3 regions of the Shewanella sp. H8 genome follow, and region 1 is predicted to be linked to each of the others. Evidence: predicted binding sites of a transcription regulator. Region 1 holds the regulator's gene; each other region holds the start of a gene.
The links. Region 1 encodes sigma-54, which starts transcription at its own class of promoters, with help from an activator protein. Its sites were predicted from a motif close to GTTGGCACGNNNNTNGNNT; they were not measured.
Positions count from the first base shown of each region.

Region 2: a site for sigma-54 is predicted at 2,838-2,856, ahead of ABIS04_RS13455 (flagellar assembly protein FlgT). Genes of this name have one in related genera too.
Region 3: a site for sigma-54 is predicted at 2,667-2,685, ahead of flgF (flagellar basal-body rod protein FlgF). Genes of this name have one in related genera too.

Region 1 is NZ_CP157213.1:3,812,191-3,817,374, forward strand. Features, by position in the region: gene kdsC (3-deoxy-manno-octulosonate-8-phosphatase KdsC) at 1-267, shown strand, start outside; gene lptC (LPS export ABC transporter periplasmic protein LptC) at 264-824, shown strand; gene lptA (lipopolysaccharide transport periplasmic protein LptA) at 811-1,392, shown strand; gene lptB (LPS export ABC transporter ATP-binding protein) at 1,389-2,120, shown strand; gene ABIS04_RS16625 (RNA polymerase factor sigma-54) at 2,263-3,747, shown strand; partial or broken gene hpf (ribosome hibernation-promoting factor, HPF/YfiA family) at 3,744-3,998, shown strand; gene ptsN (PTS IIA-like nitrogen regulatory protein PtsN) at 4,001-4,444, shown strand; gene rapZ (RNase adapter RapZ) at 4,441-5,184, shown strand, end outside.
Region 2 is NZ_CP157213.1:3,107,306-3,112,489, reverse strand. Features, by position in the region: gene ABIS04_RS13475 (TetR/AcrR family transcriptional regulator) at 1-293, shown strand, start outside; gene ABIS04_RS13470 (autotransporter outer membrane beta-barrel domain-containing protein) at 428-1,360, shown strand; gene ABIS04_RS13465 (LPP20 family lipoprotein) at 1,504-1,950, opposite strand; gene ABIS04_RS13460 (FlgO family outer membrane protein) at 1,947-2,657, opposite strand; gene ABIS04_RS13455 (flagellar assembly protein FlgT) at 2,928-4,136, shown strand; gene ABIS04_RS13450 (hypothetical protein) at 4,550-5,184, shown strand, end outside.
Region 3 is NZ_CP157213.1:3,037,554-3,042,737, forward strand. Features, by position in the region: gene ABIS04_RS13130 (flagellar basal body P-ring protein FlgI) at 1-331, opposite strand, end outside; gene flgH (flagellar basal body L-ring protein FlgH) at 393-1,067, opposite strand; gene flgG (flagellar basal-body rod protein FlgG) at 1,077-1,865, opposite strand; gene flgF (flagellar basal-body rod protein FlgF) at 1,877-2,620, opposite strand; gene flgE (flagellar hook protein FlgE) at 2,895-4,271, opposite strand; gene flgD (flagellar hook assembly protein FlgD) at 4,334-5,119, opposite strand; gene flgC (flagellar basal body rod protein FlgC) at 5,143-5,184, opposite strand, start outside.

The DNA.
Region 1 (5,184 bases):
AATAAATCCGAACCTTTTGAGCAACTTATGTCTTTGTATAATGTGAGCGCCGACGAAGTCGCTTACATTGGTGATGACATGGTTGATCTTCCCGTGATGAAAGCCGTAGGACTAGCAGTATGTGTCGGTGATGGCCATCCGTTTGTAAAACAACAATGCCATATGACAACGACCCTAAATGGCGGACACGGTGCACTACGTGAACTGACCGACTTATTACTATTAAGCCAAGATAAATTTGCCACTGCTCATGGTATGAGTATATGAATAGAGTCACGCTAGGTATTGTAGTTTTTTTTGGCCTTGCTTTAATACTATACTGGCAAGCACAAATAAAGCGCAGTGAAATGGAGGCCGTGAAAGTTCGCGGAATTGAGCGTCCAGATTTTATTGCAAATAACCTTCAAACCACTGAATTTAATCAACTCGGTTTTGTAGAAAGTCGAGTCAGTGCCGAGCACATGGAACATTATGCTTCTACTGACGTCACTCACTTTACCAAACCTATCTACCTCATTTATCCTGAAAATGGTAAAGCACAGTGGCAATTAAGTGCAGACCGAGGACGATTAAATAAAAATACCAGCAAAGTAATATTAGAAAATAATGTTATTATTGATGCTATTGATATAGAAGAACCCCTACAATCACTGAGCACCCAAGCCATTACTGTGGATTTAACCACTATGATAGGTACCTCGCAGGAGATGGTGTATATCAAAGGAAAAGGGTTTATTATTCAAGGCTTAGGCCTACATGCAGACTTGAATTCGCAAAAATTATCGCTACTCAGCCAGGTAGAAGGGAAATATGAGCCACATTAATCGTCTCCACACTCGCGCCAATGTTATGTTATTAAGTAGCATACTTTGCCTACTGAGTTTGCCTGCCATGGCTAAACAAGGTGATCTTATGCAGGAGTTAAAAATTGCCGCAGTAAGCCAGTCTGCCGACATTAAAAACAATCAAATTGTCTTTAATGGCCCGGTTACCATTGTTCAAGGCTCGATTAATATCAATGCTGATCAGCTGCGGGCATTTACCCCCGAAAACAGCACCAGTAAAAGACTTATCGCCACTGGTTCGCCGGCAACGTTTTCACAAGAATTAGATGACGGCCAAATAGGTACCGCCAGTGCCGACGAAATTACTTATGATCTTGCCAGCACCACGCTCACATTAATAGGCAATGCCAAGCTTGAGCAATCAGGAAGCCAAGTTACTGGTAACAAAATTAAGTACAATATCAATGCACAAGAGTTGATAGCTGAAAGTACAGGTAAGGGACAAGATCGGGTCATCACGATTATTCAACCTGAAAACTTCCAAGATGAAACCGCGCCGAAGCAAAAACTCCCTGAAATCCCTGTTAACAAGCAGAACAAACAATGACCCAAATAACCTTAACCGCTGAAAATTTAGCTAAAAGCTATAAAGCTCGTCAAGTTGTTAAAGATGTTAGTTTAACGGTTAAAACTGGCCAGATAGTGGGTCTTTTAGGCCCTAATGGGGCGGGTAAAACAACCACATTTTATATGGTTGTCGGCTTAGTAAAAAGCGATAAAGGTCGGATCTTAATTGATAATGACGATCTCACCGCCGATCCAATGCATCTTCGAGCCCGTAAAGGTATTGGTTATTTACCGCAAGAAGCCAGCATTTTTCGTAAGCTCACTGTACACGACAATATTATGGCCGTGTTGCAAACTCGCAAAGAGCTCAACAACGACCAACGAATTGAACAACTTGAGCATTTGCTAGAAGAATTCCACATTACCCACATTCGCGATAATCAAGGCATGTCGTTGTCGGGTGGAGAACGTCGTCGCGTTGAGATTGCACGCGCATTAGCTGCTAATCCAAAATTTATTTTACTCGATGAACCCTTTGCTGGTGTTGATCCTATTTCAGTTATTGATATTAAAAAAATTATCCAACAACTGAAAAGTCGCGGTTTAGGGGTATTAATTACCGACCATAATGTTCGTGAAACGTTAGATGTTTGCGAGCGGGCCTATATTGTTAGCCAAGGTAATTTAATTGCTGAAGGTACACCTGATGAAGTATTGAGCAATCAACAAGTTCGAGCTGTGTACTTAGGTGAACAATTCAAGCTATAGTTAAGTTACGGGTCTTTTAAACTATCTAACTCGTTTTGTTGAACGTTAACTAAATAACGTTAAATGTCATTGATGTATGTAACAATCAATACAGTATTTTAGATTGTCATTTTTATGGAAATCATCTAGGGATAAGCGGTAAATGAAAGCGTCACTCCAACTAAAAATGGGTCAACACTTAACCATGACCCCACAATTGCAGCAGGCTATTCGCTTACTGCAATTATCGTCATTGGAGCTACAGCAAGAAATCCAACAAGCATTGGATTCAAACCCATTGCTTGAAATAGAAGATGAGTTTTCAGAAGCAAAAAACTCCGCAAAAGAAAATCGAGACCAAGCTGATACCGACTTTAGTGACAACAGCAGCGTTAATAAAGAAAAAGACACCTCTACAGTTGACACTGCAGAGTCTATAACCAAAGAAACCATGGATGATCTAGCCATGGATACGACATGGGACGAAGTGTATACCGCCTCCCCAATGTCAGGTTCAGGCAGTGCGAGCATGCGCGACGATGACATGCCATTCCAAGGTGAAACCACCGAAGGTCTGTATGAGCATTTAGAATGGCAAAAAAATCTTACTCCCTTTTCTGAGACCGATTTAGCAATTGCCACCGCTATCATTGATGCTGTTGATGAACAAGGTTATTTAACCCAAAGTACCGAAGATATTCTCGAAGCAATGGGCGATGAAACCGTTGAACTAGATGAAGTTGAAGCCGTATTAAAGCGCATTCAACACTTTGATCCTGTTGGTGTAGCGGCTAGAGATTTAAGCGAGTGCTTATTCATCCAATTAGCGCAATATGCCAACACAACCCCCCATATTGATAATGCTCGTCTGCTGATTAAAGACTATTTAGATTTAATTGCCGGGCGTGATTTTAGATTGTTAATGCGTAAAACAAAGCTAAAAGAAAACGAGTTGCGTGACGCTATCACCCTAATCCAGTCACTTAATCCTCGTCCAGGTTTATTAATTACTGCCGTAGATGACGAATACGTCATACCCGATGTTACGGTACTAAAGAAAAATGGCCGATGGGTTGTAGAGTTAAATCCTGACAACATGCCAAAAATTGGCGTTAATCAACAATACGCCGCCATGGCGCGAAGCAGTAAAAATCCGTCGGATAGTCAATTTATTCGAGGCCACTTGCAAGAAGCTAAATGGTTTATTAAAAGTATTGAAAGCCGTAACGACACATTACTCAAAGTGGCCAATTGCATTGTACAATTTCAACAAGGTTTCTTTGAATATGGCGAAGAAGCCATGAAACCAATGGTATTAAATGATATCGCTGAAGCTGTAGAAATGCATGAATCAACCATTTCACGGGTGACTACCCAAAAATACATGCACACCCCACGAGGACTGTTTGAACTAAAATACTTCTTCTCTAGCCATGTCAGCACTGACGATGGCGGTGAATGTTCATCTACTGCAATTCGTGCTTTTATCAAAAAATTAGTTGCTGCAGAAAACCAGCAAAAACCGCTGAGTGACAGTAAAATGGCCCAACTTCTGGCTGAACAGGGCATAAACGTTGCTCGTCGTACCATTGCAAAATATCGTGAAGCAATGATGATTCCACCGTCTAACCAACGTAAGAGTTTATAACCTACAAGGCAACGGAATATATTCATGATAAATTTTCAAAGCTTGAACGACACTCCGATCAGAGCCATAATGCAAACGTTGCGCTCAATGTATAAAAGTTACAACAAAGATCAAAAGCCAGTAAAATCACAGATGGCATAGTGATGTTTGCCATGTCAGAATGTACTGATATGTATACTGCAATAGACGCCCTGATCGATAAGCTCAACCGTCAGGTAATTAAACACCAACAGAAGTATACACAACACTAACGATGGAACTTTGTACCATTCTGCGACCGGAGTGCACTACCTGTGCCACCCCGGGCAGTAAGAAAAAAGTACTGGAACTCATCAGCAACTTAGTCGCTGCCCAGTACCCACCCCTATCTTCGCAAGAGGTTTTTGAAAGCCTTTTAGCGAGAGAGAAAGTGGGTAGCACAGGTATAGGAAATGGCATCGCGATACCTCATGGTCGATTGACGTCTATCGATCAGCCCATTGCCATATTTATTAAGTGTGAAGAACCCATTGCCTTTGATGCAATCGATAACCAACCAGTTGATCTGTTATTTGCTTTATTAGTGCCGGCAGATCAGTGCCAAGAACACTTAAGCACGTTATCGAACATGGCCCAAAAACTAAGTGACAAGCAAATATTGAAACAGCTTCGTAAAACTCACGACTCAACAGAACTTTATCAGGTTATCACTGCATGAAACTTGTCATAGTATCAGGACGTTCAGGCTCAGGAAAATCAGTAGCCTTAAGAGTATTGGAAGACCTAGGATATTATTGTGTTGATAATTTGCCTTTAGCTCTTATTGGCACATTATTAGCACAGCTCAAAGGTAGTAATGATTTAGTGGCAATCAGTGTTGATGTACGCAACATTGATGAGCAAAGTAAAGTGCTTCAAAATCAATTAGCCCTGCTTGAGCACGACACTGAAATTATCAGCTTCTTTTTAAACTCCAATGATAAAGTTCTACTCAAACGTTATAGTGAAACTCGTCGATTACATCCGCTATCTAAAAATCATATTTCACTGCAAGAAGCGATCAAACTAGAAGGACGCTTACTTGAACCAATCGCAAAAATTGTTGACCATTATATTGATACATCAGCACTGAATATTTACGAATTAAGTGACCAGGTTAGGCAAATATTATTAGGCAGTGTTGATAAAGAGTTAGTGATTAACTTTGAATCTTTTGGCTTTAAACACGGAATGCCGACAGAAGCGGACTTTATGTTTGATGTACGCTTTTTGCCCAACCCACACTGGGAAATAGAGCTGCGTCCATTTACTGGTTTAGACGAACCTGTACAAGAGTTTTTAGGGCGCCAGCCATTAGTTAATAAGTTTATCTGGCAAATTGAAAACCTATTCGAAACTTGGATGCCTCACCTAGAACGTAACAATCGCAGCTACCTTACTATCGCCATTGGCTGTACT
Region 2 (5,184 bases), 700 kb from region 1:
GCGTAGCTCAAGCTGATACTCACCCAGAAGTGTCTAGATTATTTTATGACGCTGGCCCCAAGCACGTACTCGGACTGGTTAGAAATTATTTAAAAAAGGTCAATGATCACGGCGAATACTTGTTTGAAAATCCGCATGAAAGCGCAGTTAGATTATGTTTAATGTTATTTGGCGAACTTAAATTACGTCTAGAGTTAGGCTTGGAGATCGGTGATTTACTGATATCCAGACAAGCATACATACAAGATACTGCCGTGATGTTTTTGCGAGCTCACCAAGTTGACGTAAAATAAACCATAAAAGTTGAACCTAATTGGCTCGAAAACAGTATTGCTATTCCATTAAACCAAAGTGTAATGAAACCAAGGTTCCATTACACCAAGGTAATATATAATTTACCTCATTATTTGAAGGGAAGCAGATCAATATGACGCTTTATAACGTTAACGTAATTCAGCCAAAATCATTGAGTAAATCAGCTTTGTCAATTTTGTTGGCATCAAGTCTGCTGTTTAGTCAGCAAGGTCTAGCTGCCCCTGATCGTTCACCGTTCTCACTCACCATCGCCCGTACATCAACGGGTACTGCAAATGTTGGGACTGATGACGCTAACGCTAATCAGTTACAGCGAGATACATGGAAAACCAGTTTTTCAGCTAACATGCCACTTAATCGCCAGTGGTCCATCGGTGCCAACATAGGCTACAACAACCTCGACTACGACTGGCAAATAAATCAAAGTACCCCGTTAGTGAATAACATTCAGCCTTGGTCAACTATCCATCAGTACAGTGCAGGATTATCGTTATCATATCGACCTGATAACCATTGGATGTTTTTAGTTGCGCCTAAATTACAATATGCCTATGCCGATACCGCATCTTCTTCAAATGCACAAAGTTATGGTGTGGTTGCTTCGGGTATGTACCGTTTTGACTCAGGCAATATGTTGGGTTTAGGCGTGGCATATTTAAATGATATTTCCGAAGTGCGAACCGTGCCCTATATTGCGGTTCGTTGGCAAATAAATGATAAGTGGGTGCTTGCTAACCCATTCCAAGCCGGTTTTAGTGGTCCAGCAGGATTAGAGCTAAGTTATCAATATAATACCGATATTGATTTTGGCGTTGGTAGTTCAAAACGAACTGAACGTTTTTTAATTGCTGATGATGATCAAACCATCGAAGTAGATGAATGGGTTGGTTTTGTTCGTGCTGGCTGGAAAGCTACCGACAACATTAGCCTTAACGCATATGCTGGTTATTATTTTGCTGGTGAAATGGAATTAAGTTACCCAGACGTTACCGAAGATATAGATGATCAAGCAGCATTTGGCTTGGTATTTAAATTATCGTTTTAACAATGAGCAATAACAGCCGATAACAAAAAAGCCGCTTAAATTAGCGGCTTTTTTGTTTGGTAATTTTGGTTTAAGCAAGTTAATTAACTCAAATATTAGTTAACAACATTAGGTATCAAGCTAATCCAAATCGTCTTTGCCACTTAAAAGTAGGTAACGTCTTTTACGCGTTTAGAGCGGTTTTGTTGCTCGTACAATTGCCATACTTGTTTAAAGTCAAGAGCTAACTCAGTTACGTAAAACTCACCAGAAGGGTAGGTCTTAACCACTTTTGCACCACGGATAATACCGCTCACGCTAGTCTTAACGTTATCATCAGTTAATAACCACTCACTTACGTCGCTATTAGCGGTAACTTTTTGGCCATAAACTTGTTCTGCTAACTCACGATAAGCGGCAACTTTTGACGCTTGCATCGCCATTAAAATACGATGTGATGCTTCTTTACTCGGCTGTGTTGCTAAAGGCGCGTAACCAATTGCTGTTAGGGTTGGAAACGAGGCTGGTGCTTCTGTTTCCCACTGAACATATTTATCTTTGCTCACACATCCGCTTAGCAGCAACAGCATAATTAACATCAATGACTTCATAGCTTATCTCCTAATACGGTGTAACGACTGTCGCCTCGCTTTTCGTGGCGATACAATAAGCCGTTGCGTGACTCAATTATTTCAGAAGGTTGTAAATAACCCGACAAACTCGATGCTGCCACAAATGATTGCACTGCAGTCAGTACCCGATTATTGGTGACATTTACCACTCGGCCATTAAATATAATGCCTTCAGGTGTAAGTGCCATGGTTGACACCAAAACATGTGATACCGGTAAGTCTGAGCGTAATAGCTCCCAATTCCGACTCAACATAAACTCGCCTTGTTCTGTCGCACGTAAACTAGTCGCTACATTTAAATCCACTAAGTTAAATTCATGGGCATGAAAGGCAGCAAGTAGCCCTTGCTGTAACTGTAAAGCTAACTCATTGGTGGTATTTAAATTACTGGCCATAACTGGCGTAGAAATAAGCAGTGGTTGATCGGGGCGTAAAGCATCATTCTGTAATACTAATTCGTTGACTAACTTTTCGGCCCACACATTAACTTGCCCTTTAGGCGATAATCCAACGTCCTGAATATCATAAGCTAGCGTTTTGTTTTTAGCGTTATTTTTATCGGTAACTTTGACCAGTTTTCCGTTGTTACTAAAGGCAAGGTTATTGGCTTCGTTAGGCGTTTGGGTACATGCCACTAATGATAACGATGCGAGCATGACAGTGGGGATAAAAAGCCTGTTAATCATAATAATTCCTCTAACACTTAATGCTGCAAGTCTTGGTATAAATGAGCTATTTAATCACCTTGTGTACCATCAACTAAGGCCATTAACTTACTTCTTTATCGTTCGTCACCTTATATCGGCAAAAGCACAAAAAGCTTTACTATAATTGTACTCGATCGAAAAATAACTACAAAAATGTTAATAGGCACAATTTTTGCTTTGTTAAAAATAGAGTAAGCTTAATTTGTGTAATTAGGCCAAATTGACGTTTTTTTGACATTAGGACATCGCATGCTGATCAGACAAAGCCTTACTAACCGAGCTAATTCCTTCAGTCATATTGCTGTAATAGCCATGTTATGCGTCAGTGGCTTATTGGCGACAATGTCTGCATCGGCTGAACAAATTGAAGTTACTGGCAAGGCCAAAATTGTTAATGGCGATATTGATAAAGCCCGCGAAGATGCCATTAGCCAAGCATTAAATTATGCCAGCTTAAAAGCCGGGGTTAACTTTTCCAGCCAACAACAAGTCAATCAAGGTCGGCTCACTCAAGATACCTTTCAAATTCAACGAATGGGATCGGCTAATAACGTTGAATTAATGAGTGAAATGATCAGCCAGCATACTATTACCGTGGTTTTACAACTTGAACTCGGTGAGCAAGAACCCGATGCACAATGCAAAAGCCAATCGCTTAAAGCCGCCATTATGTTGCCACAAGCCTATTTACAAGAACGCGCCCAGTTACGCTATGGCCAGCTGGCCAATTTTGAACAACGTATTACAGAACATCTAGGTAAAATTATTAATGCGCAATCGCGTTATAGCTTTGCACGATTACATGCCGATGAAAAAATTGATAACACCAATCAATTGGTGAATTTTAAAGGGTACCGTATTCCTAGTTGGCTTGGCGAGATCACCGATAGCCAATATTTATTGCAACCAGAAATTATTGATATTTCAACTGAACCAGTACAAAGCAGTTATATGGGCTTGGTCGACGATGATCCGCTAAGGCAATTTATTATAAAGTTAACCCTTTATCATGCTATCAGTGGCGAAGTGGTTTGGAGTGAATCTTTCACAACCTCCGCGCCTTGGGAATTTGAAAGACAAGAAATCGTTTCACCTGCTAACCAGCGCTTTTGGCGCTCATCTTATGGTCAGGCTATAAGTGATATTTTACAACAAAGTGTTATGTCATTGGATAAACAATTAAATTGTCGACCATTATTAGGCCAAATTGTTGCCAGGCAAGGGGATAGAATTATCATTAATTTAGGTCGTAAAAATGGCGTTAAAATGGGTGATAAATTCCAAATCGTATTACAGAAAAATATCCCAGACAGATTTAACTCCATGCGCGCTATCGCCACAAAAAGTCGTGCCAATGTGGTTATCGAACAAGTTACCGAAGACAGCTCAACAGCAATATTTGACGGTATCGACAGTGCAGACAATATTCAAGTCAATGATATTGCCATTAAGAACTAATTTATAAAGAAATGGGGCCGTTAAAAACTAACAATCTAGAGTATTAGAGTTTAATAAATAGATCTTAACAAATAGGCCGTAAGCATTTGTTGGTTATTAATCAAGCAATTAAATTTAAAAGGTTTAATTCAACTATAAACTCAGTATAATCACAGGGTCTCTCTATAGCTCAACAGGATAGAGCAGCCGCCTCCTAAGCGGTTGTTTGTATAAGTAGGTGTAAATATTTATATCTTTATATTTATAGGTGCTAATAATAAAACCCTTTATATATAAGCATTTATGGTTATTTCTTGGCGAGGTGAAACATTTTTACTTAAATCTAATAATTCCTAATCTTTTAAATAATGATATGAACAATGATATTATGATATGAAAATGATACAAAATGCATTTCAAAAAGGTTTTGGGTTATGGCAAAAATGATAATCAAAAAAGAAGATTTCATACTATCTGATTACATTAGTAAAAATGTTACAAAGCAAAGTACCTTTATGTTTAAAGAGATAGGTATAAAAAAACTTCCTTACATCGAAAAAGGCTCAAAAGACTTTTTTGATGCTACTGTAAGTGGTGGCGGTTTCTCTCTTGTACTAAGACTAACTAAAAGATCAAAAGTCTTTTACTTTAAACCAACAAATGGCTCGATGAAAAAAATCGGCTCTTGGCAAGAAAGAACAGATAGTTGTCACTACCCATCAGGTTTTTATAGCTTAGCGATGGCTAGAGTAGAATTTAAGAAAATATGTTCACAGTGGGATAATTTCTGTGCTGAGTCAGCAACCACCGGAGAGTGGACAATTGAAAGATACCTTGATGAGAAGTACGTAGAAGATAGGAAATCAATAAAAATAAAAAATGGAGGCATCAAGCCAATTGAAAATTTAAAGGTACTCAAGGCTATAAAATCTGACTTAACCCCTTTTATAAAAAAAAGAATTAAAGATGTAGACGAGGTATGGATCAAGGAGCTTATAGAATATTGGGAAACTCCAAAGGAAAATCCGACAAACGGTGTAGTTAAAGTAAAGTCCAAAAGATCGCAGCG
Region 3 (5,184 bases), 770 kb from region 1:
AGGTTTGTAATAAAGTACCACCACGTAAACTTTTTGCTTCACCTAAACTGGACACAGTAATGTCAAGATTTTGACCCGGTTTAATAAAGGCTGGCATATCAGCATGTACTGCCACAACAGCAACGTTTTTTGAACTAGGACGAACAGAGTCTGGCAAATTAATACCGAAGTTTTTAAGCATGGTTCTAAACGTTTGTTCGGTATAGCGGGTTTTTTCCCCGGTACCAGGCAAACCAACCACTAAGCCATATCCGACTAATTGGTTACTTCGTACCCCTTGAATACTGGCAATGTCTTTAATCCGTTCGGCATGTACCGGTGCGGTTAGCATTAATATTGACGCGACTATTGAGGCAGTCGACCTAAACAGTTTAGTTTTCATGCATTACTCCTTAAAAAGGCCACCAGTCACTCATAAAGAATGAACTCAGCCAACCGACTTTTTGGGAGTCAGCAAACGTACCGGTACCGCTATACTGAATTCGAGCGTTAGCCACACGTGTGGAGTCGATGGTATTGTCTGTTGTAATGTCTTGGCTGCGGATCATGCCGGTAACACGGATAAACTCATCACCGTTGTTAATCGAAATCCACTTTTCTCCGCGTATCACTAAATTGCCGTTACTGAGCACTTGGATGATATTGGCCGAAATGCTGCCATCTAAGCTGTTAGATTGATCGGCGTCTGATTCTCGTTTGGTATTCATGCTGTCGGTGTAACCTAAATCGATAGGTACGCCGCTAATAGATATGTTTTTACCACCAGCATAAATAGGTTCCATACTTAAATCGGTACCCTTTTTGATTTCGTTGTTGGCGCTTTTCGAGGCTTGAGTCGATTCTTTCAGCATGACAGTAATAATGTCACCAATACGATGAGCACGAATATCAGAATACAAACTTGAAGCTTGGGTATCATGATAAATAGATCCCGTCGCCGCCGCTTGCGTCGGAGTAACATCTGGATATACCGGCGCATAAAATGGGTCATCTGCAATAGGTTTCTTGGCAGTAGAACTACAGCCAGCCAATAACACCAATGATGCTAACGCAATGTATTTAATCATGTTAGCTCCTTAGAGATTCTGATTAATATAAGACAGCATTTGGTCAACTGCCGAGATGACTTTGGAGTTCATCTCGTAAATACGTTGGCCTTGAATAAGGTTGACCAATTCTTCAGTCACGTTTACGTTTGATGTTTCTAATGCCCCTTGACGAATAGAACCTAAACCGTCTTGTGATGCTGTACCTTGAATTGGCGTGCCACTTGCTCCCGTTTCGGTATACAAGTTTTGTCCTAGGGGATCTAAACCAGCCGGATTAATAAAGTCAGTCATAGTGAGCTGCCCTACCACTTGGCTTTCTGCTGTACCAGGAATTTGCACTGATACTTCACCAGCCGAAGACACGGTAATGCTGGTTGCATCATCAGGAATGGCAATTGTTGGCTGCACGACATAACCCGAGCCCGGTGTTACAATCTGACCTGTTTCATCTAAGCTAAACTGGCCGTTTCGTGTATAGGCAGCTGTGCCATCTGGCATTTGCACTTCAAAAAAACCTGAGCCTTCAATCATTAAATCTAACGAGTTATCCGTGGTGAGCATGTTGCCTTGAGTAAACATTTTTTGGGTGGCAACCACTTTGGTACCCGCACCAATGTTCAAACCATTCGGTAACTTGCTGTTGTCTGAGCTAACACCACCTGCTTGATTAACCGTTTGATAAAGTAAGTCTTCAAATACCGCACGACTTTTCTTAAACCCAACAGTACTGGCGTTAGCCACGTTATTAGAAATAACGGCAATGTTGGTTTGCTGGGCATCGACACCGGTTTTACTTATCCATAACGCTGGATGCATAATAATTACTCCTAACTAATTCTCATCAAGGAAGTGGACGCCCGATCAATTTCTTCAGCGTTCTTCATCATTTTGACTTGCATTTCGTATTGACGTTGAATATCAATCATGGCGACCATTTCATGCACTGAGTTGACATTACTGCCTTCAACGGCACCACTTTCCACTTCAACCCCAGGGTCATTTGGTGCATTACCACCCGCAATAAGACGGAACAAACCATCTTCACCGCGCATTAGGTTTTCATTACCAGGATTAACTAATTTAATCCTGGCGACCTCTTCGACTATTTCAGCTGTTGCTCCTTGCGGACGTACTGAAATAATGCCGTTGGCCGAAATTTCTATTTTTTCAACAGGAATAGGTAACACAATTGGACCTGACGTCCCCATCACCGGACGGTTACTGCTATTTAACAACATGCCTGTGCTGTCAATTTTTAAACTGCCTGCACGGGTGTAGCCTTCTGAACCATCTGCTGCTTGCACAGCAAGCCAGCCATCACCCTTAACCGCAACATCAAGATCGCGACCAGTAGTTTTAATAGGACCACCGTTAAAATTACTGCCTGGGCTTTCCATCATTGAAAATACCCGTGTAGGCAAACCTTCACCAAATGCCTGCATTGAACGGGCTTGGACCATGTCAGCTTTAAATCCATCAGTATTGGCGTTGGCAAGATTGTTAGCACTTACCGCTAAGGCATTCATCCCTTGCTTTGCGCCACTCATGGCAATATAAAGAAATTTGTCCATTTGTTGCTCCGTCAAACTTTCAGTAAAAATACTATATATACAGAACAAGCAATCATCATGCCAATGAGGACTGATGGAGTTTTAAGAAATGTAATTAACTGAAATTAAATAAGAATAACAAATAGTGAGTCACTGTAAGTGTCAAAAAACAATCAATCAACACGAGGGGGGAGTAATAAGGATGAGTTATAACAAGAAGGGTAAAGGCAAGGTGTTGCCGTAAACGGCAACACCTTTTATCAGATAAGCATAAATTTTTAAGGTAAACGTAAACTTAGCGGATCTGTAAGATTGTTTGATTTAAAGTATTGTTAACTTCGAGCGTACGCGAGTTGGCTTGGAAGTTACGCTGAGCCGAGATTAAATCAACTAACTCTGTGGTTAAGTCTACGTTTGATTGCTCAAGGGCAGACGAGTTTATACTACCAAAAGTACCACTGTTAGCTTCACCAGCTAATGCATCACCTGAAGCTAAACTGGCTTGCCAAGACGTATTACCCACTTGAGTGAGTCCTTGCTCGTTAGCAAAACGCACTAATGCCACCCGTGCTAACGGAACCGTTGAACCATTGCTGTAACTGGCGGTAATCAAACCATCTGAACCAATACCAACATTAGTTAATCGACCAACGGTAATACCATCTTGAGTTAACTCAGTCACTTCAAACGGAGAAGCATACTGAGTTGGGTTATTAAAGCTTATTGTAAGCGTTTGAGTACCATCGGCTCCAGGGCCTAAAGCCTCTGCACCACCAGTACCGAGTGCCTCAGTGGTAATCGTAGCTGGGTCACTGCCAGTATAAGTACCAGTAGAGTTAAATTTCAGCACTGCACCAGACCATGTACCAACGCCGCTTGGGTTAGTAGCTGATGCGGTACCAGCACCATCAACGGTACCATCACCATCGATATCCGTATCATAACTACCAGCACCAGTTGCAACATCAACTGGCTCACCATCTACCGCATAAAAAGCAACCCAGTTACTTTCACCTGTATATGAACCTGCGGTAGGTTTAATAAAGTAGGTGGTCATAATATGTGATTCACCTAATGAATCATAAATGGTTACTGAAGTAGAGTTGTTGAATGTATCAGAATCATCCGGATCAAAACTAGCTGGGTCTAATGCATCTTCACCCACATTAAGGTTCATCTGCAAGCCAACACTTTCTGTTTGCACTGGGCTACCGGCAGTATCCGGAATTTGGATCGGATCTGTGGTTGTTAAACTCACCGATGTGGAGTTACCATCGTCATCCACAGGGAACCCTTGTAAAAAATTACCCGCAGAATCAACCATATAATTATCTGAATCAACTTTAAATGCACCGGCTCTAGTATAAGATAGATCCTGTGTATCTAAATCTGATGAAGTAACAAAAAATCCGCTACCACTTATCGCCATATCCAGCGAGTTACTGGTAAATTGTAAACTACCTTGATGAAACTGTTGGGCAACTTGCGTAGTGGTAACACCACCACCCACTGTTGTTTTACTGTTTGCAAAAATTGAATTTGCATACACATCAGCAAACTCTGCACGAGATTCTTTAAAACCGACGGTATTCACGTTAGCGATATTATTCGCGGTAGTATTTAAGTCTTTTTGCGCGGCAGCGATACCACTGAGTGCGATGTTAAATGACATAGTTCACCTCTCACAATTAATTCATTTATAAATACGACCAATAATCTATTGTTGGTCATACTCTATGTTTCGGATACTGCGAGTACGTCAGACAACTTAATTCCGCCTACTCCACGCAAATTCAAAATGGCTCCTGTTGCCGTTGTGCCTAAAGACACGCTGGCAACATGGGCATAAGTCGATACCGCTAAATCTTCCGATGTTCCATCCACCTTACCGCTGGCCTTAATGGCATAATTACCTGCTTCAACAGGTTCGCCATTTTTATCTAAACCATCCCAAGTGACATCAACATTGCCGCCTTCACTGCCATCAACAGTAAAACTCTTAATAAGCTGGCCGGATTCATCTTCCACCCTAACCGTAATAGACTCGATTGCCGATGGTGTACTGATCACAGCTTTAATCTCAGGGCTTTCAGTAGATATAGCGCCAGTATCAGAAGGAATAAGCACTTTACGTCCAACTAAACTTGAAGCTTGTAATGCTTGGCTTGAGCTCATGACAGTATTAAGGTTAAGAATTTCATCATTAAGATTTGAAATACCATCGACTGTCGAGAATGATGCCATTTGCGCAATCATTTGGTCATTGTCAACGGGCTCAAATGGATCCTGCATTGACAACTGTTGACTAAGTAAAGCAAAAAAATCCTCTTGCTTTAACATCTGATCATTAGCTTCAGGTATCGCACTTTCTTCTGGTAGACGGATGCTATCTAGAAAAACATTACCTGTTGTAGTCGTCGTTGTATTTGTCTGTACCGAACTTTTCGTTGCAGCACTTGTGTTAGAAGCACTACTGGACTGTTGCGGTAAAGACTGACTGTAAGCATTAACGAGGCTCATTGTTACCTCCTTGAATAATCATACTATTTACCCATCCTTAGTGTTTGTTGCAACATAGTCTTAGT